2 regions of the Stenotrophomonas sp. 86428_Sma genome follow, and region 1 is predicted to be linked to the other one. Evidence: riboswitches for the same ligand, from Rfam matches in the RefSeq annotation. Region 1 holds a riboswitch; the other holds the start of a gene.
The links. A riboswitch is a leader RNA that binds a small molecule or an ion and turns the genes downstream of it on or off. The one in region 1 is predicted to bind cobalamin.
Positions count from the first base shown of each region.

Region 2: it holds a riboswitch for cobalamin, as region 1 does, so the genes downstream of both, btuB (TonB-dependent vitamin B12 receptor) here and ACZK3J_RS01125 (epoxyqueuosine reductase QueH) in region 1, are expected to answer to the same signal.

Region 1 covers NZ_CM151156.1:251,124-266,265, forward strand. The annotation lists gene zapE (cell division protein ZapE) at 1-1,081, shown strand, start outside; gene ACZK3J_RS01075 (DUF2884 family protein) at 1,157-1,993, opposite strand; gene ACZK3J_RS01080 (ribonucleoside-diphosphate reductase subunit alpha) at 2,524-4,926, shown strand; gene ACZK3J_RS01085 (ribonucleotide-diphosphate reductase subunit beta) at 5,054-6,073, shown strand; gene ACZK3J_RS01090 (LysE family translocator) at 6,265-6,900, opposite strand; gene ACZK3J_RS01095 (acyl-CoA thioesterase) at 7,053-7,454, shown strand; gene ACZK3J_RS01100 (NAD-dependent protein deacetylase) at 7,510-8,316, shown strand; gene ACZK3J_RS01105 (NADH:flavin oxidoreductase/NADH oxidase) at 8,430-9,530, shown strand; gene ACZK3J_RS01110 (LysR family transcriptional regulator) at 9,534-10,445, opposite strand; gene purU (formyltetrahydrofolate deformylase) at 10,560-11,411, shown strand; gene pncA (bifunctional nicotinamidase/pyrazinamidase) at 11,699-12,325, opposite strand; gene ACZK3J_RS01125 (epoxyqueuosine reductase QueH) at 12,381-13,067, opposite strand; cobalamin riboswitch at 13,229-13,443, opposite strand; gene ACZK3J_RS01130 (RpoH suppressor) at 13,598-15,142, shown strand, end outside.
Region 2 covers NZ_CM151156.1:538,940-554,081, forward strand. The annotation lists gene ACZK3J_RS02420 (MBL fold metallo-hydrolase) at 1-391, opposite strand, end outside; gene ACZK3J_RS02425 (NAD(P)-dependent oxidoreductase) at 483-1,121, opposite strand; gene ACZK3J_RS02430 (LysR family transcriptional regulator) at 1,230-2,159, shown strand; gene ACZK3J_RS02435 (class I SAM-dependent methyltransferase) at 2,156-2,947, shown strand; gene gph (phosphoglycolate phosphatase) at 3,012-3,668, shown strand; gene btuB (TonB-dependent vitamin B12 receptor) at 3,853-5,697, opposite strand; cobalamin riboswitch at 5,813-6,035, opposite strand; gene ACZK3J_RS02450 (histidine phosphatase family protein) at 6,178-6,756, shown strand; gene ACZK3J_RS02455 (TfoX/Sxy family protein) at 6,848-7,210, opposite strand; gene ACZK3J_RS02460 (GAF domain-containing protein) at 7,207-7,689, opposite strand; gene bioD (dethiobiotin synthase) at 7,758-8,441, shown strand; gene ACZK3J_RS02470 (hypothetical protein) at 8,517-8,666, opposite strand; gene ACZK3J_RS02475 (hypothetical protein) at 8,754-8,903, opposite strand; gene ACZK3J_RS02480 (hypothetical protein) at 8,991-9,188, opposite strand; gene ACZK3J_RS02485 (aminotransferase-like domain-containing protein) at 9,228-10,676, opposite strand; gene msrA (peptide-methionine (S)-S-oxide reductase MsrA) at 10,881-11,618, opposite strand; gene ACZK3J_RS02495 (cytochrome c biogenesis protein DipZ) at 11,633-13,402, opposite strand; gene msrB (peptide-methionine (R)-S-oxide reductase MsrB) at 13,405-13,980, opposite strand; gene ACZK3J_RS02505 (response regulator transcription factor) at 14,125-14,844, shown strand; gene ACZK3J_RS02510 (sensor histidine kinase) at 14,841-15,142, shown strand, end outside.

The DNA.
Region 1 (15,142 bases):
CCCGTCGCAGCGGTACGCGGAAGGGGTTGCCCGTGGCGACTGGCAGAACGACCCGGCCCAGCACGCAGCGCTGGCCGAACTGGACCGCATCCACCTGGGCCTGGTCGACAGCGCCGAAGACGGCTGGCTGGACCGCCTGTCCTCGTTCTGGAAGAAGCCCGAGCCGGTGAAGGGTCTGTACTTCTGGGGCGGCGTCGGCCGTGGCAAGACCTTCCTGGTCGACCTGTTCTACGACGGCCTGCCGATCAAACAGAAGTACCGCACGCATTTCCACCGCTTCATGCGCAGCGTCCACGAGCGCCTGCGTGAGCACCAGGGGCAGAGCGACCCGCTGGCGAAGATCGCCCAGGAATGGCGCAGCAACCTGCGCGTGCTGGTGCTGGACGAATTCTTCGTCACCGACATCGGCGACGCGATGCTGCTGGCACGGCTGCTGGAGCGCCTGTTCGCCGAGGGCGTGACCCTGGTGACCACCTCCAACACCGCGGTGGAGAACCTGTACCTCAACGGCCTGCAGCGCGAGAGCTTCCTGCCGGCCATCGGCCTGCTGCAGCGCTTCTGCGTGGAGCTGTACGCCGAGGGCACCGAGGATTACCGGATGCGCGCGCTGACCCGCTCGCCGGTGTACCGCGCACCGTTGGCCGCCGACAGTGATGAGTGGCTGGCCACGCGCTGGAACGAACTGAGCGGCGGCCAGCCGGCCAAGCCCGGCAACATCGAGATCGAAGGCCGCAAGATCCCGGTGCGCGGCCGTGGCAAGAGCACTGCCTGGTTCGATTTCGCCGCGTTGTGCGAAGGCCCGCGTGGCCCGTCGGATTACATCGAGATCGCGCACGAGTTCAACACCGTGCTGCTGGGCGGCATCCCCGCCTTCGACCGTTTGAACGAAGATGCCGCGCGCCGCTTCGTCAACCTGATCGACGAACTGTACGACCGCCACGTCAACCTGGTCTGCACCGCCAGTACCTCGCCGATCGAGCTGTACACCGGCCAGCGCCTGCAGGGCGCGTTCGAGCGCACCGCCTCGCGCCTGATCGAAATGCAGAGCGCCGAGTACCTGGGTACCCCGCACCGGGCGTGAGGGCGCCACCCAGGTAAATGCGTTGCCGGCCAGGGTTCCGGTAGTGCCGGCCGCTGGCCGGCATCCGCCGCGCGGTTACCGGGTCGGCGCCACCGCATTCCCACGCGGCCGCTCATCCGGCCCGGCCGACACATGCAGGCCCGAGCCATCGCCGTGCTCCACCCGCACGCTCTCGCCGCGCTCCAGCAGCCGCAGCGGTTGGCCCTGGTAGCGCACTTCCAGCGCGTCGTGGGTGTCGGCCAGCGACTGCACCAGCGGGCACAGCGCCTGCGCGCGGGCCTCGATGCGCTCGGCGCGGCCTTCCAGCTGCTGTTCCATCTGCGCGTCCAGGCGGTCGGCGCGTTCTTCCATCGCATCGCTGCGGCCGGTGAACACCTGCCACAGCACGCTGCGGGCGATGGACGCGGACAGCGACTCGGCCATGTCCTGCACCTTGGCCTCGAAGCCCGGCCCGAACACTGCCTGTTCCCAGTAACCCTTGCCCAGCGTGCCGCCGATCCAGTCATCGGCCTGCCGGCGCAGGCGCCGGACCTTGCGGCTGTTGGCGGTGCCGGTGAGGCTCTCATAGACCCCGTCGAGCACGTCGAAGCTCAGCCCACTCACTTCATGGGCCAGCGCGGTGGCCGCCGGCATCAGCTGCCGCGCCCCGGCCTCCATCTGCCGCAGGCGGGCGGCGTCGGCCTCGCTGACCGGCACGATCGTGTCGTCCAGGCTCAGCACGCCATCGTGGAACACCACTTCATGCGGCGCCTGCGGGCCATGCCGCAGCCAGATGCCGCCGCTGTCCACCAGCACGTCGTAGTCGGTATGGATGCCGCACTGGTCCGAACGCAGGTCCGGCCCTTCGGCGGCCAGCGCCGGGGCAATGAACAGGGCAGGCAGCAGGGCCAGCGCGGGCAACCGCAGGTGCATCGGAGCATCCTTTTCCGGGAGCGAGCGGCCAGCATCCGCTGCCAGCGCGCGGGCGTCACCGGCCGGAAGTCACCCGTCCACCGGATTCCCACCGACTGCCCACCACCTATCCACAGGGTTGTCCCTAGCCAGTTTCATCACTGTCATGTGAAGCTGTCATTGTTCCGTTTTCGCGGTGCGTTGTACCACCGTGATGACGCCTTTCGGGCTTGACTGCGCAGCCCGTTCCGGCAGGTCTGAAGCGTCTGATCCGGGCGCCGATGGCACGATCCTTGCGGCGCAAGGGATTGCCGAATTTCACTACATTTGGCGTTGACGGACCCCATTACCCCCACTATCTTGTGGCCGTCGGTCGCAGCAACCCCAATTCCAGGGGGTGCCCGGGGTATCCATCCGCGATCGTCAACGGCAGTGGCAGGCGCAGGGTCTCATCCCCTGCGACGCCGTCCTGCCATCCTGGGCTGTCATGTCCCGGGCTGCGTCACCCGATGCATCGAGCACCCACCAATCACGCCAAGAGGACACACGCCGTGACCACCGAATCCAGCGCCACCATCGAGAAGGAAAGCGAATTCCTGTTGACGTCGCCGCCGACGGCCAACGCGATGAGTGTGACCAAGCGCAATGGCACGACCGAACTGGTGGACCTGAACAAGATCGTGCGCGCGGTGCAGCGTTCCTCCGAAGGCCTGCACGCCGTCGATCCGATGCGCGTGGCCACCCGCACCATTTCCGGCCTGTACAACGGCGCCACCACCCGCGAGCTGGACGAACTGTCCATCCGCACCGCCGCCCTGCTGATCGGTGAAGAGCCCGAGTACGGCCGCCTGGCTGCGCGCCTGCTGGCCAACTACATCGCCAAGGAAGTCTCGGGCCAGGAAATCTATGCCTTCTCGCAGTCGGTCAGCCGTGGCCATGAAGTCGGCCTGATCAACGATCGCCTGCTGAACTTCGTGCAGACCAACGCGCGCAAGCTCAACGATGCCATCGACATCTCGCTGGACCTGAACTTCGATTACTTCGGCCTGCGTACCCTGTACGACCGTTACCTGCTGCGCCATCCGCACACCCGCAAGGTGATCGAGACCCCGCAGCAGTTCTTCCTGCGCATTGCCAGCGCGCTGAGCGAGGATGTGTCCGAGACCCTGGCGCTGTACAAGCGCATGGGCAACCTGGACTACCTGCCGTCCAGCCCGACCCTGTTCAATTCCGGCACCACCCACGAGCAGCTGTCCTCGTGCTTCCTGCTGGATTCGCCGCAGGACTCGCTGGAGTCGATCTATTCCAAGTACGGCGACATCGCCCAGCTGTCGAAGTTCTCCGGCGGCATCGGCGTCAGCTACACCCGTGTGCGTTCGCGTGGTTCGCTGATCAAGTCGACCAACGGCCACTCCAACGGCATCGTGCCGTGGCTGAAGACCATGGATTCGTCCGTGGCCGCGGTGAACCAGGGCGGCAAGCGCAAGGGAGCGGCCTGCGTGTACCTGGAGACCTGGCACGCCGACGTCGAGGACTTCCTCGAACTGCGTGACAACACCGGTGACGAAGCCCGCCGTGCGCACAACCTGAACCTGGCCAACTGGGTGCCGGACCTGTTCATGAAGCGCGTCGAAGCCGACCAGGAATGGTCGCTGTTCGATCCGCGCGTCGTGCCGGAGTTCACCGACCTGTTCGGCGAAGCCTTCGAGCAGGCCTACCTGCAGGCCGAAGCCCAGGGCAAGGCCAACCGCACCATCTCCGCGCGCAAGCTGTACGCCCGCATGATGCGTACGCTGGCCGAGACCGGCAACGGCTGGATGACCTTCAAGGACAAGTGCAACCGCGCCAGCAACCAGACCCTGCGTCCGGGCAACGTGATCCACCTGTCCAACCTGTGCACGGAAATCCTGGAAGTCACCTCCAACGATGAAACCGCGGTGTGCAACCTGGGTTCGATCAACCTGGGCAACCACTTCGACGAGCACAACGAGTTCGACTTCGAGAAGCTGGCCGAGACCGTGCGCCTGGCCGTGCGCCAGCTCGATCGCGTCATCGACCTGAACTTCTACCCGATCGAAACCGCCCGCCGCGCCAACCTGCGCTGGCGTCCGGTCGGCCTGGGTTGCATGGGCCTGCAGGACGTTTTCTTCCGCAAGCGCCTGCCGTTCGACAGCGCCGAAGCCCGCGCCCTGTCGAAGAAGATCGCCGAAGCGATCTACTTCCACGCGCTGGAAACCTCCTGCGAGCTGGCCCAGGAACGCGGCAAGCACCCGTCGTTCAACGACACCCGCGCCGCCGGTGGCGAACTGCAGTTCGACGCCTGGAACGTGGTGCCGGAAGACACCGCGCGCTGGGATGCCCTGCGTGCCCGCATCAAGGAGCATGGCCTGCGCAACTCGCTGATGATCGCGATTGCACCGACCGCCACCATCGCCTCGATCGCCGGCTGCTACGAGTGCGTCGAGCCGCAGGTGTCCAACCTGTTCAAGCGCGAGACCCTGTCCGGTGACTTCCTGCAGGTCAACCGCTACCTGGTGAACGAGCTGAAGAAGCTGGGCCTGTGGACCGCCGACATGCGCGATGCCATCAAGCTGGCCGAAGGCTCCATCGCCGGCGTGGCACAGATTCCGGAAACGCTGCGCGAGGTCTACCGCACCGCGTGGGAACTGCCGATGCGTTCGCTGATCGACATGGCCGCCGAGCGTGGTGCCTTCATCGACCAGTCGGCCTCGCTCAACCTGTTCATGGAAAGCCCGAACATCGGCGCGATGTCCTCCATGTACATGTACGCCTGGAAGCAGGGCATCAAGACCACCTACTACCTGCGTTCGCGCCCGGCCACCAAGATCGCCAAGACCACGGTGAGCAGCGCAGCCCCGGCCAAGGTGTTCAGCCCGGACGAAGCCATCGCCTGCTCGCTGGAAAACCCGGAAGCCTGCGAGGCCTGCCAGTAAAAGCGGCCGTGCCGGCCTTTGGCCGGCACACCCCTTTGTAGAGTCGAGCCATGCTCGACTGCAGAAAACACCAAGGTAGCGCCGGGCCATGCCCGGCGTTTTGACCCGAGAAGACAAGGAAACACCCATGGCCGACAAGCCCAAGCAGATGCTGCTCGATCCCGGTTTTGAACTGACCCTGCGCCCGATGCGCTACCCGCAGTTCTATGACATGTACCGGAACGCGATCAAGAACACCTGGACGGTGGAAGAGATCAACTTCCAGATCGACATCACCGACCTGCACAGCAAGATGTCGCCGGGTGAGCGCCATCTGATCCACCGCCTGGTCGCGTTCTTCGCCACCGGCGACTCGATCGTGTCCAACAACCTGGTGCTGAACCTGTACCAGCACTTGAATGCGCCGGAAGCGCGCATGTACCTGTCGCGCCAGCTGTATGAAGAAGCGCTGCACGTGCAGTTCTACCTGACCCTGCTCGACAACTACCTGCCGGATCCGGAAGAGCGCGTCAAAGCGTTCGCCGCGGTGGAGAACATCGACTCGATCAAGAAGAAGGCCGATTTCTGCTTCAAGTGGATCGACTCGATCCAGGACCTGAAGCGCATCGAGACCCGTGCCGAGCGCCGCCAGTTCCTGCTCAACCAGATCTGCTTCGCTGCGTGCATCGAAGGCCTGTTCTTCTTTGCTGCCTTCGCCTACGTGTACTACTTCCGTTCGCGCGGCCTGCTGCCGGGCCTGGCCTCGGGCACCAACTGGGTGTTCCGCGACGAGAGCGCGCACATGGAGTTCGCGTTCGAGTCGGTGCGCGTGGTGCGTGAGGAAGAACCGGACCTGTTTGACGAAGAGATGAAGCAGCAGGTCTACGACATGCTGGCCGAAGCCATCGAATGCGAAGTGCAGTTCGCCGAGGACGTGCTGTCCGGTGGCGTGGCCGGCATCTCGACCCGTGACATGCGCCAGTACCTGCAGCACTGCGCCGACCAGCACTTCGCCAAGCTGGGCATGGAAAAGAAGTACAACGTGCGCAACCCGCTGCCGTTCATGGAACTGCAGGACGTGCAGGAGCTGACCAACTTCTTCGAACGCCGCGTCTCGGCCTACCAGGTCGGCGTGCAGGGCGAAGTCGCCTTCGACATGAACTTCTGATCGAACCGGTCAGATCTGTCGCAACGAAAAACCCCGGCCAACGCCGGGGGGTTTTTTGTTGGTAGCGCCGGGCCATGCCCGGCGGAGCCTGCCTGGTGCTACCGGCCGTCATGCTGCACGCGGGCCTTTGTAGAGTCGAGCTTGCTCGACTGCCGTTCGCGCAAAGCGGTCGAGCAAGCTCGACTCTACAATCAGCGTCGCCCTTCCACCGCCATGCGTACCGCCAGCCCGGCCAGCACCGTGCCCATCAGCCAGCGCTGCACCACCTGCCAGGTCGGGCGCGCGGCCAGGAAACCGGCGATGCTGCCAGCGGTCAGCGCAATCATGCCGTTCACGGTCACACTCACCGCGATCTGGGTGGAGCCCAGCACGATCGACTGCATCAGCACACTGCCCTCGCCGTCCGGATGCAGGAACTGCGGCAGCAGCGACAGGTACATCACCGCCACTTTCGGGTTCAGCAGGTTGGTCAGGAAGCCCATCGTGAACAGTTTGCGCGGGCTGTCCTGCGGCAGTTCGCGCACCGCGAACGGCGAGCGGCCACCGGGCTTGAGCGCCTGCCAGGCCAGGTACAGCAGGTACAGCGCGCCGCCGATGCGCAGCGCGTCGTAGGCGAACGGCACGGTCATCAGCAGGGCGGTGATGCCCAGTGCCGCACACAGCATGTAGAACACGAAGCCCAGCGCCACCCCGCCCAGCGAGATCAGGCCTGCCATCGGCCCCTGGCAGATCGAGCGTGAGATCAGGTAGATCATGTTCGGCCCGGGCGTGAGCACCATGGCCAGTGAAACCAGCGCGAAGGCCAGCAGGTCAGAAGTGGCGGGCATGGGCGGTCCTGGCAGTGGGCGTGGCGCAGTGTAACGCCTGCCGCAGGCGCGGCCTGCGCAGGCACCGCTGCCGGGTGACCGTTGCACGTGCATTCCGATGGCCATCACGCCGGTCGCTTAGAATCCGCAGCACCCCACACCGAAGCCCCCCCATGACCCCCATCCCCGAGACCGTGCCGCCCACCGAAGTGCGCATGGCCGAAATCGTCTTTCCCAACCACACCAACCACCTTGGCACCCTGTTCGGTGGCCAGGCGCTGGCGTGGATGGACAAGGCCGCCTTCCTGGCCGCCGCCCGTTACTCGCGCCGCACCGTGGTGACCGCGCGCAGCGACCAGGTCGACTTCAAGCTGCCGATCCGCATCGGCCAGATGGTGGAAACCATCGGCCGCATCGTCGAAGTCGGCCGCAGCTCGATGAAGGTGGAGGTGGAACTGGTCGCCGAAGACCTGCACAGCGGCGAGCGCAAGCTGTGCACCCGCGGCCACTTCGTGATGATCGCGCTGGACGAGGAAGGCCACCCGATCGCGGTACCGCCGCTGCCGGCGGCCTGACCCGGCCAACGGACCGGCGCTTGCGGGGGCGCCACCGCGCCCCCATCTGGCAGCCATGACCCTGCCACTGACCGACTTCATCGACCCTGCCCAGCGCCTGTTCGTGCTGACCGGCGCCGGCTGCAGCACCGCCTCGGGCATTCCCGATTACCGGGATGCCGACGGCCAGTGGAAACGCACGCCGCCGGTGACCTACCAGGCCTTCATGGGCGAGGCGGCCACCCGCCAGCGCTACTGGGCGCGCAGCCTGCTCGGCTGGCCGCGCTTCGGCCTGGCCCGGCCCAACGGCACCCACCAGGCCCTGGCCGCGCTGGAAAGCCGAGGCAAGCTGCAGGTGCTGCTGACCCAGAACGTGGACGGCCTGCACCAGCGTGCCGGCAGCCACAACGTGATCGACCTGCATGGCCGCCTGGATCTGGTGCGCTGCATGGGCTGTGAGCGTCGCAGCGATCGTGAAGACTTCCAGCAGCGCCTGCTGGACGCCAATCCCGGCTGGGACGCGCTGGAGGCAGGCATCGCGCCCGATGGTGATGCCGATCTGGAGACCGATTTCTCCGCGTTCGTGGTGCCCGAGTGCCCGCATTGCGGCAGCGTGTTGAAGCCGGATGTGGTGTTCTTCGGCGAAAACGTGCCGCGGGAGCGCGTGCAGGCGGTGCAGGAGCACCTGCAGCAGGCCGACGCCGTGCTGGTGGTGGGTTCATCGCTGATGGTCTATTCCGGCTTCCGCTTCGTGCAGGCGGCGGCCAGGGCAGGGCTGCCGGTGGCGGCGTTGAACCGTGGCCGCACCCGCGCCGACGACCTGCTGCAGTTCAAGGATGAACGGGACTGCGCCGAGGCGCTGGCCGCGTGGGCTTCGTCCTGAGCCGAGCACACGCTCGGCTGCACGCCCACCGCGAAACAGCGATCCATCCAGACGGTTGATTCGCAGGCCGTGCGGCGGTGCAATACGCACCCCCTACGTCGTTCATCACCGTCTTGAGCCAGCTGTTTTCGCCGATCTCGTTCGGCCCCCTGACCCTGTCCAACCGCATCGTCATCGCGCCGATGTGCCAGTACTCCGCCGAAGATGGCCGCGCCAGCGACTGGCACGCCATGCATCTGGGCAACCTGGCGCAGTCCGGTGCCGGCCTGCTGATCCTGGAAGCCACCGCGGTCGAACCGCGCGGCCGCATCAGCTGGGCCGACCTGGGCCTGTGGGATGACGGCACCGAGGCCGCACTGGCGCAGGTGCTGGCCAGCGTCCGCCGCTGGTCGCCGATGCCGCTGGGCGTCCAGCTGGGCCATGCCGGCCGCAAGGCCTCGGTGAGGCGTCCGTGGGACGGTGGTGGCCAGTTGCCGGCCGACGATGCGCGTGGCTGGGCCACCGTGGCGCCGTCGCCGCTGCCGTTCCATGCCGCCGATCCGGCACCGCAGGAACTGGACGAGGCCGGCATCGCCGAGGTCATCGCCGCCTTCGCCGCCAGTGCGGTGCGCGCCGAGCGCCTGGGCTTCGAGCTGATCGAGCTGCATGCCGCGCACGGTTATCTGCTGCACCAGTTCCTGTCGCCGCTGAGCAACCGCCGCACCGATGGCTACGGTGGCTCGCTGCCGAACCGCCTGCGCCTGCTGGTGGAGGTGTTCGATGCTGTGCGTGCGGCAGTGTCCGACAAGGTCGCGGTGGGCGTGCGCATCTCCGCCAGCGACTGGGTCGATGGCGGCTGGGATCTGGTGCAGAGCGAAGCGCTGGCGCAGGTGATGGACGCGCGCGGCTGCAACTTCCTGCATGTCTCCAGCGGTGGCCTGGACGAGCGCCAGAAGATCACCGTCGGCCCGGGCTATCAGGTGCCGTTCGCAGCGGCGATCAAGGCCAAGGTGCGCATGCCGGTCATCGCCGTGGGCATGATCACCGAACCGGAGCAGGCCGAATCGATCCTGCGCCATCGCCACGCCGATGCGGTAGCCCTGGCGCGCGGCATCCTCTACGACCCGCGCTGGCCGTGGCATGCCGCCGCCGCATTGCGCGACAGCGTGGAACCGGCGCCGCAGTACCTGCGCTGCGAGCCGCGCGATGCGCGCGGCGTGTTCAAGGCGCGCTGAGGCTCACACCCGCCAGGCCGGCGCTATGCCGGCCTGCAGGTGCTCGAACAGTGCGCGGATCTTGGCAGTGAAATCGCGGCGGTCGCTGACGCAGAAATAGACCTCCATCGGCTCCGGGCGCCATGCAGTGTCGGCGCCGAACACTGCCTGCAGGCGGCCATCGCGCAGGTACGGCTCTGCCACGAATGCGGCCAGCCGGGTGATGCCGGCACCGGCTGCGGCCAGCGTCGCCAGCGCATCGATGTCATCGCAGACCATGCTCGGCGGCAGCGCGGCGTCCACGCGCTGGCCCTCCTTCAGCAGGCCCCAGCGCAGCGGCCGGCCATCGGTGGGGAAGCGATGCAGCAGCCCGCGATGGCCGCCCAGGTCGGATGGCTGCTGCGGGGTGCCGTGTGCCTTCAGATAGGCCGGCGAGGCACAGAACACGAACGGCACGCGCGCCAGCTGCCGTGCGACGACCCCGTCCTCCAGCTGTGCACCGATGCGGATGCTGGCATCCACCGCTTCCGGGCCGTGCTGCACGGCGCGGTCAGTCAGGCGCAGCTCCAGCTGCAGTTGCGGGTAGCGCTGCTGCAGCGAAGGCAGCAAGGGGGCAAGTACGTGGCGACCGAACGCGCTGCTGCTGGCGATGCGTAGTGGTCCGGCCGGTTCGATGTCACCAGAGGTGACCATCGCCTGTGCACGCGCCAGGTCGGCTTCGATGTGGCGCACCTGCGCCAGGTACAGCGCGCCGGCCTCGCTGAGCGCCAGCTGCCGCGTACTTCGGTTCAGCAACCGTACGCCCAGATGCGCCTCCAGCCGGTTGATGTTCTGGCCGACTGCGGTGGCGCTGATGCCAAGGATGCGGGCCGCGGCGGCAATGCTGCCGGTCTCTGCGGTGCGGGTGAAGCTGCGGATCAGTTGCAACAGGTTCATGACCGACCAGCTTGCCATGGAGAAACCCAAGTATCGCTTGGGACTGAACCAAGCAGGTCGGTTGCATCGGTGACCATCGATCCCGAGGACAGGCTGCTGCCCTACACTCGGGCGATGCGCCCCGATTCCATCCTCACCCTGTCCTGCCCCGACCGTACCGGCATCGTCTACCGCGTATCCGGCCTGCTGTTCGACCACGGCTGCAACATTCTCGACGCCCAGCAGTTCGGCGACGAGGAGAGCGGCCGCTTCTTCCTGCGCGTGCATTTCGATCGCGATGCCGGCCTGCCGCTGGAGACCGTGCACGCCGCCATGGCCACGCTCGCCGCCGGCTTCGGCATGGACTGGCAGCTGCATGATGGTCGCCGCCGCGCACGCCTGCTGGTGCTGGTCAGCAAGCAAGGGCACTGCCTCAACGACCTGCTGTTCCGTGCCCACAGCGGCCAGCTGAAGGTGGACATTGCCGCAGTAGCGTCCAACCACGCCGACTTCGCGCCATTGGCCGCGTCCTACCAGGTTCCGTTCCACCACCTGCCGGTGACCGCCGATACGCGTGCGGTGCAGGAGCAGCAGATCATCGACCTGGTCGAGCGCGAGCGCATCGACCTGGTGGTGCTGGCGCGCTACATGCAGATCCTGTCACCCACGCTGTGCCGCGCGCTGGCCGGCCGTGCGATCAACATCCACCACAGCTTCCTGCCCAGCTTCAAGGGCGCGCAGCCGTACCACCAGGCGCACGCGCGCGGGGTCAAGATCATCGGCGCCACCGCGCACTACGTCACCGAGGATCTGGACGAAGGCCCGATCATCGAACAGGACGTGGCCCGCGTGGACCACGCGATGGCGCCGCGCGAGCTGGTGCGGCTGGGCAGCGATACCGAATCGCTGGTGCTGGCCCGCGCCGTTCGGCGCCATGTGGAGCACCGCATCCTGCTCAACGGGCACCGAACGGTGGTGTTCCGGTAATCGCCCATCCCGCGTCCGCCGGGCATGGCCCGGCGCTACCACGGGTGCTATCCGGTAGTGCCGGCCGCTGGCCGGCAACTGCAGAGATCCCGAGGTTGCCGGCCAGCGGCCGGCACTACCGAATCCTGATTTCATCCAATGAAAAGCCCCCGGTTCGGCCGTCCCGCGATCTGTAGGGGGGCGTAGTTAGGGGGCTGGATGAATCGATTGTGTTGTCGTGGGCAGGAGCGCGCAAGCGGCATAAGCGACGTGCGCGGTAGCGCCGGGCCATGCCCGGCGGTCACGCCTCAGGCGATCGAAATCCCCGCCTTGCCCAGCGCTTCACGCACCATCGCGTCGTTGGCGTCGGTCACCGGCTTGGTCAGCTCCCACAGGAACTTCACCCGGAAGCCGGACTTCACTGCGTCCTGCGCGCTCCACAGCACGCAGTAGTCGCGGGCCAGGCCGCATACGTGCACTTCGCGGATGCGGCGTTCGTGCAGCCAGCCGGCCAGGCCGGTGGCCGGGCGCTCGCCATCGGGGCCATGGTTCTCGCGGAAGGCGCTGTATGAATCCACCTGTTGGCGCGTGCCCTTGCGCAGAATCAGGTTGGCCACGGTCCAGTCCACGCCCGGATGCAGCGCGGCACCGGCGCTGCCCTGCACGCAGTGGTCCGGCCACAGGGTCTGCGGCTGCGCGTGCAGCAGGATGGTCTCGAAGGGGCGTTGGCCGGGGTGCTGGCTGGCGAACGAGGCATGGTCGGCCGGGTGCCAGTCCTGTGTTGCCACCACGGTGCGGTAGCGGCGCTGTGCCAGCAGATCGGCGATCGGTGCCACCAGCGCATCGCCCTGGTCGCAGGCCAGCGCGCCACCGGGCATGAAGTCCGGCTGCAGGTCGATCACCAGCAGGGCGACATCGGCGGGCAGGGCGGTCATGGCAGTTCCGGTACAGCAGAAGGGGCGACCAGCGTGGCCGCCCCATGCCCACACGTCAATCGCCCTGCGGCGTCTCAGCGTCCTGCCCGTAGTACAGCAGGCCGATCTTGATCCTTTCGCGGCCATTCTCGCGGCGGTGACGGTTGGCATCGCGCAGCGAGTACACGCAGCCGCAGTATTCCTGCTGGTAGAACTGCTCGCGCTTGCTGATCTCGATCATGCGGCTGGCACCGCCGCCCTTGCGCCAGTTGTAGTCCCAGTACTGCAGGCCTTCATAGCGCGACGCGGCACGGATGCCGCAGTCGTTGATCTGCGCCATGTTCTTCCAGCGCGAGATGCCCAGCGACGAACTGATGGTGTCGTAACCGTGTTCGTGCGCATACAGCGCAGTGCGCTCGAAACGCATGTCGAAGCACATCGTGCAGCGGATGCCGCGTTCGGGCTCGTTCTCCATGCCGCGCGCACGGCTGAACCAGTTGTCGGTGTCGTAGTCGCAGTCGATGAACGGGATGTCGTGCTGTTCGGCGAAGCGGATGTTCTCCTGCTTGCGCAGCTCGTACTCCTTCACCGGATGAATGTTGGGGTTGTAGAAGAAGATCGCGTAGTCGATCCCGGAGGCGGTGATCGCCTCCATCACTTCGCCGGAGCAGGGTGCGCAGCACGAGTGCAGCAGCAGGCGCTGGCCGTTTTCGGGCAGGGACAGGGTGGGGCGTTGGAGCTCGGTCATCGTCAGGTACCGCATGGACCGCCGGCAACGGCGGTGGCCCATGCATCAGCGCGTGGGTGAACAGGTCTGGCCGGAAACCGTGAACAGGACGCACGCGGCCGCACCGCCTGCACGCGCAGGACAACGACGGCCCCGGCAACCTCCCCGCGGAGATTCCAGGTCGAGTCAGGGGACGGTCGTGTCCCCCGGCCGGGGCCGGTATTCGGGCTGATGGACACGGGCCGCAGCCCACCTACTACCCGCCGCTTCCCAGGCGTGAGCCCAGTGCTGTTGGCAGGATTCGTTTCCATTCACCGCTGCGGGGCAGCTCCGGAATGGGCGCGCGAAGCGCCTTCACCGGATTCCCGTTTAAATCCCTGCCGCCATCAATGCCACGGCAAGGATACCTTCGGCATGCCCACGGTGGACGCGTCGAGGCCAATGGTCAAGGGCCAATGAAAGCGCAGGGCTGTGGCTCGCTTCTCAGGCTGTGAGAGCGCCTCTTGCCATACTGGGCACCGACAGACGGGAGGTGGCTCGTGGCGGCGAAGTACTGCGATCTGGTCATGAAAGGCGGCATCACCAGCGGCATCGTGTACCCCAATGCGGTACTGGCGCTGGCGCGCGAGTATCGATTCAAGAGCATCGGCGGCACCTCGGCCGGCGCCATTGCCGCGGCGGTGGCGGCCGCGGCGGCGTGCGGTGATCGTCGCCAGCAGGCGGGTGAACACCTGCCCGGCGATGCAGGCTACGGCGGGCTGTCGGCGGTGTCGGCGCAGCTGTCGCGGCGTGGCTTCATCTACAGCCTGTTCCAGCCGGCGCGAGGCGCTCGTGCAGCGTATCGGCTGCTGGTGGTGCTGACCGGCAATGCCCGCCTGCCGCACAAACTGCTGTGCCTGGCCATCGCGGTATTCGAGATCGCGCCGCTGGAAGTGCTGGTGTCGCTGTCGCTGCTGCTCGGCCTGGGCTGGTGGGGCGGTGGCTGGAGCGGCGTGGCCGCCACGCTGCTGCCATCACTGCTGTGCGCGTACGGTGCCGGCGTGGCCGGTGCCGCGCTGCGGGTAGCGCGGGTGGCGCGCCGTAACCTGCTGGGCCTGTGCAGCGGCCTGGGCCGCGATGCACGCACGCCGGCGTTGACCGAGTGGCTGCATGAATGCCTGCAGCAGCTGTCCGGCAAGCCGCTGGATGCACCGCTCACGTTCGCCGATCTGCACGATGCGCCGCGCTATGCCGGCGAGCCGGACAGCCCGCATGCGATCAGCCTGCAGATGATCACCACCTGTGTGTCGCACAACGAGCCGCGCACGTTGCCGCTGGGCGGCGCGCAGTTCTGGTTCCTGCGCGAGGAGTTCGAGCAGCTGTTCCCGGCCAGCGTGGTGCAGTGGCTGGTGACGCAGGCCGGCCCGCCACTGGAGGTGGAAGGGCGCCGGTACTACCACCTGCCGCAGGGCCCGAAGCTGCCGGTGCTGGTGGCCACGCGCATGAGCCTGAGCTTCCCGCTGCTTATCAGCGCGGTGCCGTTGCATGAGCCCTCGCGCCGCGAGCGTCGCTGCGAACCGACCGCACCTGCGGCCGACCAGGAGCACAACGTGGCCGACAGCATGGAAGGGCTGACCAGTGCCGGGCAGACCTGCGGACCGGTGATCACCGCGTTCCGCATCTGCTGGTTCTCCGATGGTGGCATCAGCAGCAACTTCCCGATCCACCTGTTCGATGCCGCGTTGCCGCGCTGGCCAACCTTCGCCATCAATCTGGTCTACCCGCAGCACGCCGAAGACGTGAGCCACGGCAGCAGTGGCCGTCAGGCGCTGGAACACGCCGTGTTCCTGCCCACCGAGAACCGCCACGGCTGGCAGCGTACCTACCAGTCGATCGCCACGCCGTTAGCGGCCGCCGAGCTGGGCCGCTTCCTGTTCGCGGTGGTGGCGACCATGCAGAACTGGCGCGACCTGCTGCAGGCGCGTGCCCCGGGCTACCGCGACCGCATCGTGCACGTCAGCCTGCAGGGCGACGAGGGCGGCATGAACCTGGACATGCCGCAGGACGTGCTGACCCGCATCGCCGACAAGGGCAGCCTGGCCGGTGCGCGCTTCTGTTCGTTCTCGTTCGAG
Region 2 (15,142 bases), 290 kb from region 1:
TCTGCTGGATGTGGGCGACGGTCTGCGCGGTGGCGACGATGCGCGCCTGCGGGAACGCGTCCTGCAGCGTGGCCAGGCCGAAGTAGTAGTCCGGATCACCGTGGCTGATGTAGATCGTGGTCAGCTGCTTGCCGCTGGCACGGATCAGCTCGACCAGCTTGCGCGCGTCGCTGGCAGCAAACTGCGCATCGACCAGGATCGCGTCGTGGCGGCCTTCGATCAGCACCGAGGACACCGAGAACATTGCCTGCGGGCCGGGATGGAAGGTCTGCAGGTGCAGTTGGGATTTTGTTGCTGCGGCGGGCGCCGCGGTGGCCGGTGCGGCCAGCAGCGGCGCACTGGTGAAGCTGGCGGCCAGGGCGAGGGGAAGCAGCAGGGCAGCGGTACGCATGGGAATTCCTTGTGTAGAGCCGGGCCATTGCCCGGCCGCAGGTTCGCGTAGAGCTGAGCGCGGGCTTGGCTCTACAAGGGACGTGCGTGGATCAATACGCTGCGGTGATGATCTGCTTCGGGTACGCGTGCGTCTCCAGTTCGGCGACGAAGGCGGCGCCGTAGTCGGCGTAGCTGATGCGGCTGTGGCCGCTGGCGTCGGCGAGGAACGCCTTGGGCTGCACGCGGTACTGGCCGCGCTCTTCACCCGGGCCGATTTCGGCGGCCGGCGAGAAGAAGGTCCAGTCCAGGTCATCCACTGCCTGCAGGCGGTTGAACGCCTCACGGTGGGCCAGCGCGTACGGCTTGTAGGCCTCCGGGAAGGTGGGGGTATCGACCAGCTGCACGCCGGGTGCGACTTCGAGGCTGCCGGCGCCACCGACCACCACCAGGCGCGGCACGCCGGCCTTGCGTGCGGCGGCCGCCAGCTGCGCGGCCACTTCACCGACGCGGCCGATGTCATCGCCCGGGCGCGGGCCGTAGGCACTGGCCAGCACGTCGTGGCCGGTGATGGCGGCAACCAGCGCGTCCTGGTCATCCAGCGAGGCGATCACCGGATGGGCACCGGCCAGCTCGGCCGGGAGGTCCTGCGCGCTGCGCACGATGACAGTGAGTTCGTGGCCGCGGGCCAGCGCGTGGCGGGCGATCTGGCGGCCGATGTTGCCGGTGGAACCAACGAGGGCGATTTTCATGGCATGACTCCGTGGGGCGGTGTGGGGTGGGAATGGGGCCACTCTAGGCTGCTGCAGTTGCTCGAAAAACAGCGTATAACGCGCTTGTTTGTTGCATGGATCGAGCATATGGACCGATTGACCGCCATGACCGTGTTCGTCGAGGTGGCCGAGCGCGGCAGCCTCACCGCCGCCGCCGAGGTGCTGGACATGTCGCGGGCAATGGTCAGCCGCTACCTGGCCGAGGTCGAGAGCTGGCTGGGCGCTCGCCTGCTGCACCGGACCACGCGCCGGGTCAGCCTGACCGGCCCCGGTGAGGCGGCGCTGGCGCGCTTCCGGCAGATGCTGGCGATCGGCGAAGAACTGCAGGGCGAGCTGGCCAGTGATGATCCCGAGCCGCACGGAACGCTGCGGGTGACCGCCAGCGTCTCATTCGGGCAGAGCCACCTGGCGCGGGCGGTGGCCGGCTTCGTCGCGCGCCATCCGGCGGCGCGCATCGAGCTGCTGCTGGTCGACCGCACGGTGAACCTGGTGGAGGAGCGGGTGGACCTGGCCGTGCGCATCGCGCGCCAGATCGATCCCAGCCTGATCGCACGGCGGCTGGCCACCTGCCGCTCGGTGCTGTGCGCGACGCCATCCTACCTGCAGGCGCGTGGCACACCGACCGCCCCCGAGCACCTGGCCGCGCACAACTGCCTGACCCACCACTACGTCGGCAAGAGCCTGTGGCAGCTGCACCGCGATGGGCGTTCGCTGTCGGTGGCGGTGGGCGGCAACATCAGCGCCAACGAGGCCTCGCTGCTGCTGGAGGCGGTGCGCGCCGGTGCCGGCATCGCCATGCTGCCGACCTACCAGGTGGCGCCGCTGCTGCGCAGTGGCGAGCTGATCGAACTGCTGCCCGAATTCAGCCTGGACGAACTCGGCATTCATGCCGTGTACGCGTCACGGCGCCAGCAGCCCGCTATCATGCGGCGATTCCTGGATTTCCTGGGCGAGTGTTTCGCCAGCCCGGCCTTCCAGGATCTGGATTGGCGCCCACCGGGCAAGGAGAACACATGAACCATGGACAGGCCTTGATCGACCACAACCGTGCTGCCTGGGACCGCCAGGCCAGCGAAGTGCGCGAATGGTCGCGCCCGGTGGAAAGTTCAACGATTGCCGCCGCGCGCGAAGGCCGCTGGCAGGTGCACCTGACGCCCCGCGCGTTGCCACTGGACTGGATGGGTGATGTGCGGGGCCGTCGCATCCTGTGCCTGGCCTCGGGCGGTGGCCAGCAGGCACCGGTGCTGGCCGCTGCGGGCGCTGACGTCACCGTGTTCGATCTCTCCGACGGGCAGCTGGAACAGGACCGCCAGGTCGCTGCGCGTGATGGCCTGCAGCTGCGCACGGTGCAGGGTGACATGCGCGATCTGCACGTGTTTGCCAACGACAGTTTCGATGTGGTGTTCCATCCGATCTCCAACCTGTACGTGCCTGATGTGCGCCCGGTGTGGACCGAATGCCGCCGTGTGCTGGCACGCGACGGGATGCTGATGGCGAGCTTCTACAACCCGGTGCTGTTCGTCGGTGCGCGTGATCCGCAGCTCGATGCACAGGGATTGATCCGGCCGCAGTACGCCATTCCCTATTCGGACCTGGAAGACCTGGCGCCAGCCGAGCGCGAGGCAAAGCTGGCACGCGGCGATGCGCTGACCTTCGGCCACAGCCTGACCGAACTGATCGGTGGGCAGCTGGATGCCGGCTTCGTCATCGATCGCTTCATGGAAGACTGGCAGCCGCAGCCGCGCTTCCTGATCGATCGCTATCTGCCCACCTTCCTGGCGACCCGCGCGCGCCGGATCGGCTGAGGCGGATCGGCGCAAAAACCTGCGGCGTACAATGGATGGCCCCACGTCATGCAGGTGCCATCCCTTGTCGTATCCCTATCCGCTGGTCGTGTTCGACCTTGATGGCACGCTGGTCGACAGCGCAGCTGATATCGCCGAAGCACTGAACCGCACGCTGGAGGACATCGGTGTGGCACGCGTGCCGGAAACCACGGTGCTCGGTTGGATCGGCGACGGTGTGCGCCGCCTGGTCGAGCAGGCCGTGCATGCCGCCGGTCGCGAGGTCGACCTGGCCGAAGTGATGCCGGTGTTCATGGTGCACTACCGTGAGTGCCTGCTGCGCAGCCCGCGCCTGTTCGATGGCGTGGCTGAAGCACTGGCGCAACTGCGTGCGCGCAACGTGCCGCTGGCGATCTGCACCAACAAGCCCGAAGCGCTGGTGCCACCGCTGCTGCAGCACCTGGGCATCGGTGATGCGTTCGCGCTGGTGCTGGGTGGCGACTCCCTGCCGCAGCGCAAGCCCAGTGGTGAACCGCTGCGGCATATCGCCGCGCACTTCGGGCTGCCTGTAGAGGCGTGCCTGATGGTCGGTGATTCGTTGACCGACTACCGCGCCGCCGAAGATGCAGGCATGCCGATCGCGCTGGTGCGTTACGGCTATCCGCGCGGCCTGGACCTGGCCACCGCGCATGCGGTGGCGGTGATCGACGACCTGCGTGAGTTGCCGGGGTTGCAGGGCTGATGCAACGGACATCCCTGGTCGCCGGCCGGTAACCCGGGCTGACGCAATGGGTAGTGCCGGCCGCTGGCCGGCAATCCCGGATCGGCGCATTGGGTAGTGCCGGCCGCTGGCCGGCAACCCGGGATGCGCTGCCGAAGGTCATGATGTTGCCGGCCAGCGGCCGGCACTACCATGACCGTCGCGGTCACTTCGGCTGGTAACGCACGCTCAGCTGGTACTCGCGGCCCGGCTGGTTGAACCACGCCACGGTTTCATACGTGCGGTCGAATACGTTGGCGGCGCGCGCCAGCAGCGACCACGATGGCGTCAGCGCGTACTCGGCGCGCAGGTCCAGCGTGCCGTAGCCGCCAACCTTCACCGAGTTGCTGGCGTTGTCATAGCGCTTGCCCGCACCCTGCACGGTCAGGCCGGCGCGGACGTCACTGAAGCGGCGGTCGACGTCCAGGCGCGCGGTCTGCTGCGCGCGGCGCGGCAGCCAGTTGTCGAACTGGGTGCTGCCGTGGGTGCGGTTGCGCGGGTCGGTATAGCTCAGCTGCGCATTGATGTCGAAGCCGGCCAGCAGCATGCCACCAGTCAGCTCGGCACCACGGATGCGCGCCTTCTCCACCTGCCGCATCTTCATCGTGGAGGCATCGTAGGTGATCAGGTCATCGATGCGGGTCTCGTACACGTCCAGGCCCCAGTGCCAGCCCTGGCCCTGCTGCGAAACGCCAAGGTTGGCGCTCTTGGACTTCTCCGGGTTCAACGTCGGCACGCCGCTCCACGGGTCGTACAGGTCGCTGAAGGTCGGCGCCTTGAACGCCGTGCCGTAGCTGGCATTGACGCGCAGGCCGTGCTCTAGTTCCATCGCCCAGCCCACGCTGCCGGTGGCGTGGTTGCCGAACTGCTGGTTGTCGTCGTTGCGCGCACTGGCCTGCAGCTGGTGGCGGCCGAAGCGGCCCTGGTACTGCACGAACACGCCGGTGTTGCGGCGGCTGTCGACGAGGTAACCCGCGCTGCTGCCATCCAGGTTGTCTTCGCTCCAATCCACGCCTGCACTCAGCAGCTGGCCCTCGGCCACGCCGAAGTCACCCTGCAGCGAGGCGCTGTCACGATGGGTCTGCGCGCTGCCGAACACCCCCGGTGCGCCGAAGTTGTCCGACTCGTTGTCACTGCGGCCGACGTTGGCGGTGAACGCCAGGCGTTCGGACGGGGTGTAGCGCACCTTGCCGGCCAGCACCTGCTGGCGGGTTTCCGAATAGTTGTAGTAACCGTCGTAGTGGTTCTTGCCGTCGGCGCGCAGTGCGCTGCCTTCCACGGTCCACTGGTCGTTGAAGCTGTAGCCGCCGCGCAGGCTCTTGGACAGGTTGCGGTAGCCGTCGCGGTCGTGCTCGTCGGCAAAGCAGCCTGCGTTGAACACCGAGGCGGAGCCGCGGCAGGCATCGATGCCGTCGGAATGCTGGTAGGCGATGTCGGCGCCGAACCAGCCGCGTTCGGTGCCACCGCCGATGCCGCCGCTGGCTTCGCGCAGGCCGTTGCTGCCACCGCCGAGCTGGAAGTGCGGAGCGAAATCGCCCTGGTTGCGGCGGGTGAAGATCTGGATCACGCCACCAATGGCGTCGGCACCGTACAGGCTGGACTGCGGGCCGCGCACGATTTCCACGCGTTCGATCTGCGCCAGCGGCAGGTCCTGGTACATGGCCAGGCCGAGGTCGGCACTGTTGATGCGCACGCCATCCACCAGCACCACGGTGTGGCCCGAGTTGGTGCCGCGCAGGAACAGCGAGCTCTGCTTGCCGAGGCCGCCGGAGTTGGTCAGGTTGATGCCGGCGCGGTCGCGCAGCAGTTCCTGCAGCGACGTGGCCTGGCTGGATTCGATCTGCGCGCGGTCGATCACCTGGGCCGGCGCGATGCTGTCCTGCAGGGCGATCGGGGTGCGGGTGGCGGTGACCAGGATCTGGTCGAGCGCGGTGGTGTCATCGGCGGCCTGGGCCAGCGCGGGCAGGGCGGCCAGCACGGCCAGGGACAGCATTCGGGACTGCAGCTTCATGGGGGACTCCAGGTGCCACGCACGCCCGCGTGGCGAAGGGGAGGAGCCGCGAGGGCAGGCATGCGCCGACGCCGCAGCGCAGGCTGCGGTCATCCAGCGCCATGCCCACCGCATCGCGACCTGAGGCTTCCTGGCCGGTCTCCGGGCTTGCCGCCGGGTGGCGCGAGGCCACCGTCCAGGCGCCTTCCCATGCCTGCGGCACAGTGGCGTTGTTGCCTGGAACTGACGTGCTTACCGTTGCGGGGGCAGCGCCGGCCTGGCGTGGATCCACGCGTCACCGGCTTCCCGTTTCAACCTGCCGGCCGTGGCCGCAGGTCACCTGGAAGTGCGCGCAGTCTACGGCATCGCAGGCGGCCCGTAGCGTCGAGCCTGCTCGACTGCCTTTGCTGTGCCCTTAGAATGGTCCCTCGATCCCGTGGTGCCGTTGCCGATGTCCGCCCGTTTTCCGCTGTTCCCGCGTTGCCTGTACAGGACGCACGCATGATCCTCGACCTGGTCCGCCATGCCGGCAACGGTCGCGATGAGTTCCTCGATGGCCGCAGTGATCCACCGCAGCTGGCCCGCCTGCCGCAGGAACTGGTCGACGCCTACGCTGCGCAGCCCTGGGAGCGGGTGATCAGTTCGCCGCGGCTGCGCTCGCTGCACACGGCGATGGCCCTGGCCACCCCGCGCGGGCTGGACGTGGAAGCGGACGAGGAATGGGAAGAGCTGGATTTCGGCGATTGGGACGGACAGTCGTTGTTCGACCTGCCGGAGGATGCATTGGCGGCCTTCCATGCCGACCCGCATGCATTCCCGCCGCCGAACGGCGAAAGCTGGGGCCACTTCGAGCGGCGTATCGCGCGCGCGCTGGATCGCCTGCTTGATGATGACGATCCGGTGCCGACGCTGGTGGTCAGCCACGGCGGCCCACTGCGCATGGTGCTGTCGCAGGTCTGCGGTCTGCCGATGTCGCTGTGCTGGGCGCTGCGCATCGACCACGGCACGCGCCTGCGGGTGTGGCTGGAGCGTGGCGAGATCGGGCTGGTGGGTGAGCTGCTGGAGCTGCAGCAGCCCTGACCGCAGTCGCCGGGCATGACCCGGCGCTACCGATCCCGCATCACAGTGGTAGTGCCGGCCGCTGGCCGGCATCCCCAGGAACGCGGAGGCCTCAATCCTCGTCCGCGCGCTCGGCCACGCTGTCCTCAGCGTCGTCGTCAGCATCGAAGCGCTGCTCATGCACCGGGCCCGAAGCGGGGCCGGCCGCCTTCAGCGGATGCGCAGCGATGCGCGCTTCGTAATCCTGCACCAGCGCCTCACGCTGCGGCTCGCTCAGTTCCTGCCAATGGCAGTCCAGCAACGCGCCTTCCAGTGAATAGAGCAGGTTCAGGCTGGGCTTGAAGCCGGCGCGCTTGACCTTGACGAAGGCACCGACCGCGCCGATCGCAACCAGATCCTCGCGGCTGCGCAGGCCGACCTGACGCAGCCACGCCGCACTCTTCGGGCCGATGTTGCGCAGCTTCGGTGCGCTCATCCCAGCGCCTCGACGAACACGCGGGCGATGGCTTCCAGGCCGGCTTGGTCGTCGGCATCGAAGCGGCCAACTTTCGGGCTGTCGATGTCGAACACGCCGATCAGTTCATCGCCGCGCAGCAACGGCACCACCAGTTCCGAGCGCGAGGCCGAATCGCAGGCGATGTGGCCGGGGAAGGCATCGACGTCCTCCACGCGCTGGGTCACGCGCTGGCTGGCGGCGGCACCGCACACGCCCTTGTCCAGCGGGATGCGCACGCAGGCCGGCAGGCCCTGGAACGGGCCGACCACCAGCTCCTTGCCGTCGTACAGGTAGAAGCCCACCCAGTTCAGGTCGGGCAGAGCGTGATAGACCAGTGCGGAGAGGTTGGCCGCGTTGGCGATGCGGTCGGACTCGGCGTAGACCAGGCCACGGGCCTGTTCCAGCAGCTGGGCGTATTGTTCCGGCTTGCTGCCGGTAAGCGAGGCATTGGCGAACATGCCCGCAGTCTAGCAAGCGCGCCGGGCCGGCGATAATGCAGGCTCTGTTGCCCCGCTGGAGCTTATCGATGCCGTTGCCCGCCACGCTGCCGCCTGCCCTGTTCGTCACCGGCACCGATACCGAGATCGGCAAGACCGCGGCCAGCACCGCGCTGCTGCATGCACTGCGCCGGCGCGGCCTGCGCGCAGTCGGCATGAAGCCCGTGGCCAGTGGCAGTGAAGATCTGGGGCAGGGCCTGCGCAACGAGGACGCGCTGGCGCTGCAGGCGGCCAGCTGGCCGGTGCCGGACTATGCCGACCTGAATCCGTACGCGCTGCGGCAGCCGCTGGCGCCGGAGCTGGCCGCTGCCGAGGATGGCGTGCAGGTGGAACTGGCACCGATCGTGGCCGCGTTCGCGCGCCTGCGTGCTCAGGCCGATGTCGTGGTGGTGGAGGGCGTTGGCGGTTGGCTGGCGCCGGTCTCGGCCACGCTGGACCAGCTTGACCTGGTGCGTGCATTGCATCTGCCGGTAGTACTTGTGGTCGGCATGCGGCTGGGCTGCGTCAACCACGCACGGCTGACTGCGCAGTCGCTGCAGGCCAGCGGCGTGGAGTGCCTGGGCTGGATCGGCAACCACATCGACCCGGTGATGCAGCGCCAGGATGAGAACATCGCGACGTTGCAGCAGCGCCTGCCGATGCCGTGCTGGGGGCGGCTGCCGTATCTGCCGGGAGCGGATGGCGAAGCGCTGTCGGCGCACCTGCTCGAATGACCCTGGGTAGTGCCGGCCGCTGGCCGGCAACTGCATCCACCCGGCGATCCCGAGGTTGCCGGCCAGCGGCCGGCACTACCGTGCTGCAGCTGCCAGCTCCCGCGCGATCGCACCGAGCCGCTCCACCGCGCTGATGAAGCGCGCATCCAGCGTCTGGCAGCACGACAGCCGCAGGCAGTGGCGGTAGCGCGCGCCGCGCGAATACACGCGGCGCTGGGCGCGCACGTGCTTGAGTGATCCTGGGTAGTGCCGGCCGCTGGCCGGCAACTGCATCCACCCGGCGATCCCGAGGTTGCCGGCCAGCGGCCGGCGTTACCGTGCCGCAGCCGCCAGCTCCTTCGCGATCGCACCGAGCCGCTCCACCGCACCGATGAAGCGCGCATCCAGCGTCTGGCAGCACGACAGCCGCAGGCAGTGGCGGTAGCGTGCGCCGCGCGAGTACACGCGGCGCTGGGCGCGCACGTGCTTGAGTGATCCTGGGTAGTGCCGGCCGCTGGCCGGCAACTGCATCCACCCGGCGATCCCGAGGTTGCCGGCCAGCGGCCGGCACTACCGTGTTGCAGCTGCCAGCTCCTTCGCGATCGCACCGAGCCGCTCCACCGCGCCGATGAAGCGCGCATCCAGCATCTGGCAGCACGACAGCCGCAGGCAGTGGCGATAGCGCGCGCCGCGCGAGTACACGCGGCGCTGGGCGTGCACCTGCTTGAGTGATCCTGGGTAGTGCCGGCCGCTGGCCGGCAACTGCATCCACCCGGCGATCCCGAGGTTGCCGGCCAGCGGCCGGCGTTACCGTGCCGCAGCCGCCAGCTCCTTCGCGATCGCACCGAGCCGCTCAACCGCACCGATGAAGCGCGCATCCAGCGTCTGGCAGCACGACAGCCGCAGGCAGTGGCGATAGCGCGCACCACGTGAATACACCTGGCCGGGCATGAACACGATGTCCTCTGCCAGCGCACGCTCGAACAGCTCACGCGTATCCACGCCCGGCAGTTCGAGCCACAGCAGGAAGCCGCCTTGCGGCTCGGTGGCACGGGTGCCGGCCGGGAAGTGTTCGGCCACCAGCTGGCGCAGCCGTCCCACCTGTTCGCGGTACAGCCGGCGCATGCGGTGCAGGTGATGCTCGTAGCTTCCGGCTTCCAGATACGCCGCCACCGCATCGCCGAGCAGTTGAGGCTCGCCACCGGTGGACTGGAATTTCAGCAGCGCGATGCGCTCGGCGAAGCGGCCGCCATCCAGCCAGCCGATACGGTAATCCGGCGCCAGTGTCTTGGAAAACCCACCGACCACCATCACCCAGCCATCGCGATCGAAGGCCTTCAGCAAGGGCGCCGGCGGTTCGCAGAATTGCAGCTCGGCATACACCGCATCTTCGATCAGCGGCAGTTGCCGTGCGTTGACCAGTTCGGCCAAGCGTTGCTTGGCGGGTGTCGGCATGGTGCAGCCCAGCGGGTTGTGCACGGTCGGCATCACCACCAGTGCAGCCAGCGACGTGTGCTCCAGCATCGCTTCCAGTGCATCGACATCCAGGCCGTGCTGCGGGTGGGTGGGCAGCTCGATGGCCTGCAGGCCGAGGTTGGCCAGCAACGGGTACAGGTTGAAGTAGGACGGCGCCTCGATGCCCACCGCATCACCGGGCTGGGTGACCGCGCGCAGTGCCAGCTGCAGGGCCTCCATCGCGCCGTGGGTCAGCAGCAGCCGCTCGCTGTGGGTGTGCAGGCCCATGCGTGGACCACGGCGCACGATCTGCGCCAGCAGCCGGGGTGAACCGTTGGGGCGCGCGTAGGTCTCCACCGTCTGCTGGCCGTGACGCAGCACCTGCGCGGTGTGACGGGTCAGCTGTGCGCCCGGATAGAACTGGCGACCGCGCGGACCGGCGAACGCCAGGTCGATCACACCGGGGCGGCGCTGTGCCTCCAGCACGCGCGCCATCAGCACCTGCTGCAGTGGTGCGGTGGGGGCGGACGGGGTATCACGCAGCGAACGCTCTGGCACCGACAATCGCGGCGCGACCTCGAAGCCGGCTTTGGGCCGCGGAATGACCAGGCCGGCGTCCTCCAGCTGGCGATAGGCCGCGATCACCGTGTTCAGGCTGAGCCTTCGCTGCAGAGCCATCTGCCGCAGTGAAGGCAGGCGGCTGCCGACCGGAAGGCGTCCGCCGTGGATGGCTTCGGCCAGTTCATCGGACAGCCGTTGGTAGCGGGGTGGGATCATCGCGCTCTGGTCATCTGTATCCATCGAACTTCCCGCCATCTGGTGCTGTACCCATGATGATGGCGAGCCTAGCATGTCATCGTCGGACGGGCCTGATCGGGGCACGGCCGATACTTCCCAAGCGCACGGCTGGATGGCCGTGCGTCTTTTTTGGGAGGTGGTACCGGCCGCTGGCCGGCGATCCCCAGATCCGCAGGAGCCGGCCAGCGGCCGGCACTACCCGGGTCGTTACCGCATCGGCACCAGCGCCGCGTCGCGCCGGTACAGCGCCGGGAACTGCTTGCCCAGTGCCGCCAGCTTCGGTGCGTCGTAGTAGCGGATGTAGGCCGCCTGCGGGTAGTTGGTCATGTAGTTCTGGTGGTAGCTCTCGGCCGGGTAGAAGTGCTGGCCGCTGACCAGCTGGGTGACGATCGGTGCGCGGTAGCTGCCGGCCTGGCCGAGCTGGGCGATGTAGGCGCGGCTGGCCGCCTGCTGGCGTGCGTCATCACTGAAGATCGCCGAGCGGTACTGGCTGCCCTGGTCCGGTCCCTGCCGATTGAGCTGGGTCGGGTCGTGCACCACCGAGAAGAACACCTGCATCAGCTGGCCATAGCTGACCTGGCGCGGGTCGTAGTCGATCTTCACGGCTTCGGCATGACCGGTCTGGCCACCGCTGACGCGCTCATAGCGCGCATTGGCCGCGCTGCCACCGATGTAGCCGGACACCGCATTGCTCACGCCTTTGACGTGCTGGAACACGCCCTGCACGCCCCAGAAGCAACCGCCGGCGAACACCACGCTGGCATGGGTGGCGTCATCGCGGAACGCGGCGTCGCCGCTGGGCGCCGGTAGTGCCTTGGCCTGCGCGCTGGCTTCCAGCGGTGCCGCGACTGCGCCGTGGTCGACCAGCAGCACGCCAGCGATCAATGCAGTAGCTACCAAGCCGGCGACACCGGCGGCGATACCTTGTTCAAAAGAGAGTTTCATCGTGTGCTCCCGTTTCAACCGAAGGTGAAGGCATAGGCCTGCACGCCCGCATCGAGGAATTCGATCTCGAAGCGATGCGGGCCGACCGTGCCGCGCTGGCGCACCAGCTGGTACAAGCGGTGTTCGTTGACCACGCCGCTGCCATCGGCGCCGACATCGCTGCCGGCATCGGCGGCGGGCAGCGGCTTGCCATCCAGCCAGACGCGGAAGCGCACTGGCTTGCCGTCCTCGCTCGGTGCCAGCACCAGGTGCAGGTCGCGCGCATGGAACTGGAAGGCAATGCGGCCACCGGCCTGCTGCAGCTGTGCGGCTTCGTCGGTGACGGTCCAGCGCCCGGACAGTCCCCATTGGTTCAACGCCAGAGTGGTGGGCAGCGTGTAGTCGAACGCGGTGTCGCTGCGCTGCCCGCCGGGCGAGGCGAACTGCTCGGCGCGGGCGTGGCCCAGGTAGGTTTCCGGCGAACGCAGGTTGCCCATGTCGGCCTGCACGGCCACGCCCTTCAGGTCGGCGGCAGCGGGATCGGCCGGTGGTGGCAGGTTGGTCTGCCCGGCTTCGGTCAGCAGGCGACGGATCATCTGTTCCGAGCGCGCATAGTTGCCCTCGCCGAACTGATGGCCGCGAATATTGCCCTGCGCGTCGACGAAGTACTGCGCCGGCCAGTAGCGGTTGTTGAAGGCGCGCCAGATCGTGTACTGGTTGTCGAGCACCACTGGGTACTCGACCTTCAGCTGCTGCACCGCCTTCATCACATTGCTCGGGTTGCGTTCGAAGGCGAACTCCGGCGTGTGCACGCCGAGCACCACCAGCCCATGGTCACGGTAGCGACGTTCCCATTCGTGCACGAACGGCATCGCGCGCAGGCAGTTGATGCAGGAGTAGGTCCAGAAATCGACCAGCACCACCTTGCCGCGCAACTGCTGGGCCGTCAGCGGTGGGCTGTTGAGCCAGCCGGTGGCGCCGTCCAGCGCGGGCAGGGTGCCTTCCACCGGCAGCGGTGCATCGGCAGCGGCGTTGGCACCGGCCATCATCATCATCGGCGGAGCCGCCGGCTGCGCGCCGGGAACGGCATCCAGCAGGCCCTGCTCGATACGCGCGGTGCTGACCGTAGAAAGACGGGTCAGCAGGCCGGTATCCCAGCCCAGGCCGATCGCCACCACCGCCAGCAAGGCGGCCAAGCCCAGCACCTTGCGCAGCACATCGCCAAGGCCAAGCCGCGCGTGCAGCGCACGGAACACGCGGCCGCCCACCCACACGGCCAGGGCCAGCGCCGTGATCGCGCCCAGCGCATACGCCAGCAGCAGGGCAGTGGTACCCACGCTGGCGCCATGCAGCGCGGCACCGGTCAGCACCAGGCCGAGGATCGGCCCGGCGCAGGGCGCCCACAGCAGGCCGGTGGCGATGCCGATCAGCAGCGAGGTCCACGCACCGCCACGCCCCGCTGCGTCGGCCGCATCGGCACGCGCGCTCAAGCGGGCACCCACGCGCTGGAACGGCGCCAGCAGATGGTCGGCCAGTCGTGGCCAGAGCAATGCCAGTGCGAACAGCGCCATCAGCAGCAGGGCGATCCAGCGTCCGACCTGGTTGGCCTGTGCCACCCATTGGCTGCCCACCGCAGCCAGGCTGGCGACCACGGTGAAGGTGAGTGCCATGCCCAGCAGCAGCGGCAGCGTGCTGCGCAGGAAGGGGCGGTCGGCACGCGCGAACACGAACGGCAGCACCGGCAGGATGCAGGGACTGAGCAGGGTCAGCGCGCCCCCCAGGTAGGCAAGCAGCAACAGCAGCATGGTCAGGCTCCGGAAGCAGGGGAAGAACCGACCGGCACCCGCCAGCCATCGGCGGTACCGCCCTCAGCGGCACCGGGAACGAACACCATCGCCGCGCCGTTCATGCAGTAGCGAAGTCCGGTTGGGCGAGGCCCGTCGTTGAACACATGACCGAGGTGGCCACCGCAGCGGCGGCAGTGCACCTCCACCCGCAGCATGCCGAAGGTGACGTCGCGGTCTTCGCCGATGGCGTTGTGCAGCGGCGCCCAGAAGCTGGGCCAGCCGGTGCCGCTCTCGAACTTGGTGGAGGAGGAGAACAGCGGCAGCGCACAGCCGGCGCAGGCAAACGTGCCCTGCCGGTGTTCCTTGTTGAGCGGGCTGCTGTACGGGCGCTCGGTGGCCTGCTGGCGCAGCACCGCGTACTGCGCCGGAGTCAGCTGCTGGCGCCACTGCGCATCGCTGTGCATGACCTCGAACTGTCGCGGCGGGCGTGCTTCAGCGGCCGCCGGGGCGGCGCGGCTGCAGGCCCCCAGGCCGAGCAGGCCGGCGGCGGTGGCAACACCGCCCAGGCCCAACAGATGGCGGCGGGAGAGGGACATGGCGGACTCCGGGAAGGGGCGACGGGGCCATGCTGCGCCCGCCCGGGTCAACGAATCCTCACGCAGGATTCAATTTTTCGTGAGGTATCGGCGGCCGTCCCGCGCCACAATGCAGCCAGCCTCCCCACTGGCCCCGAGCTGCCGATGTCCACCAAACGCGTGCTGATCGTTGAAGACGATGCCCACATCGCCGACCTGCTGCGCATGCATCTGGGCGATGAGGGTTACGACGTCGCCCATGCCGCCAGCGGCGATGCCGGCCTGCGCCTGCTCGAGCAGGACGGCCCGTGGGATGCACTGGTGCTGGACGTGATGCTGCCCGGCGTGGATGGGCTGCAGGTGTGCCAGCGTGCACGCGCGATGGCGCGCTATGTACCGATCATCATCATCAGCGCGCGCGGCAGCGAAACGCAGCGGATCGTCGGCCTGGAACTCGGCGCGGACGACTACCTGGCAAAACCCTTCTCGATGCCGGAACTGGTGGCACGGGTACGCGCGCTGCTGCGCCGCGCCGAGGCGATGGCGCAGAGCGCGCGCATCGATGCCGGCGCGATCGAGCTGGGTGGGCTGCAACTCGATCCGGTCGCGCGCACCGCGTCGGTGGATGGCAATACGTTGGAGCTGACGCCGCGCGAATTTGATCTGCTGCTGTTCTTCGCCCGTCATCCGGACCAGGTGTTCGCGCGTATGGAGCTGCTCAACCAGGTCTGGGGCTATCAGCACGATGGTTACGAGCATACGGTCAATACCCATATCAACCGCCTGCGCAGCAAGATCGAGCCGGACCCGGCCAACCCGCGGCGGCTGCTGACGGTGTGGGGCCGCGGCTACAAGCTGGTCGACCCGGCCGGGGCGGCGGCATGATTAAGCCCAATCTGTGGCAGAAGCTGGCGGCGGTGATCGCCGCGCTGATGCTGATGTGCTGCATGGCGTTGCTGGCACTGCAGATGCGCGCCAACACCCGCCATGAGCAGGAAGTGGTGCAGCGGCTGTCGCTGGGCCTGGCCGAACACATCGCCCAACGCAGCGAACTGATGGACACCAGCGGCATGCGCGATGCTGCGGTGCGTGCGCTGTTCGGCCAGCTGATGGCGGTCAATCCCAGCGTCGAGGTCTACCTGCTGGACGACCAGGGCCGCATTCTCGGCCACGACGCGCCCAG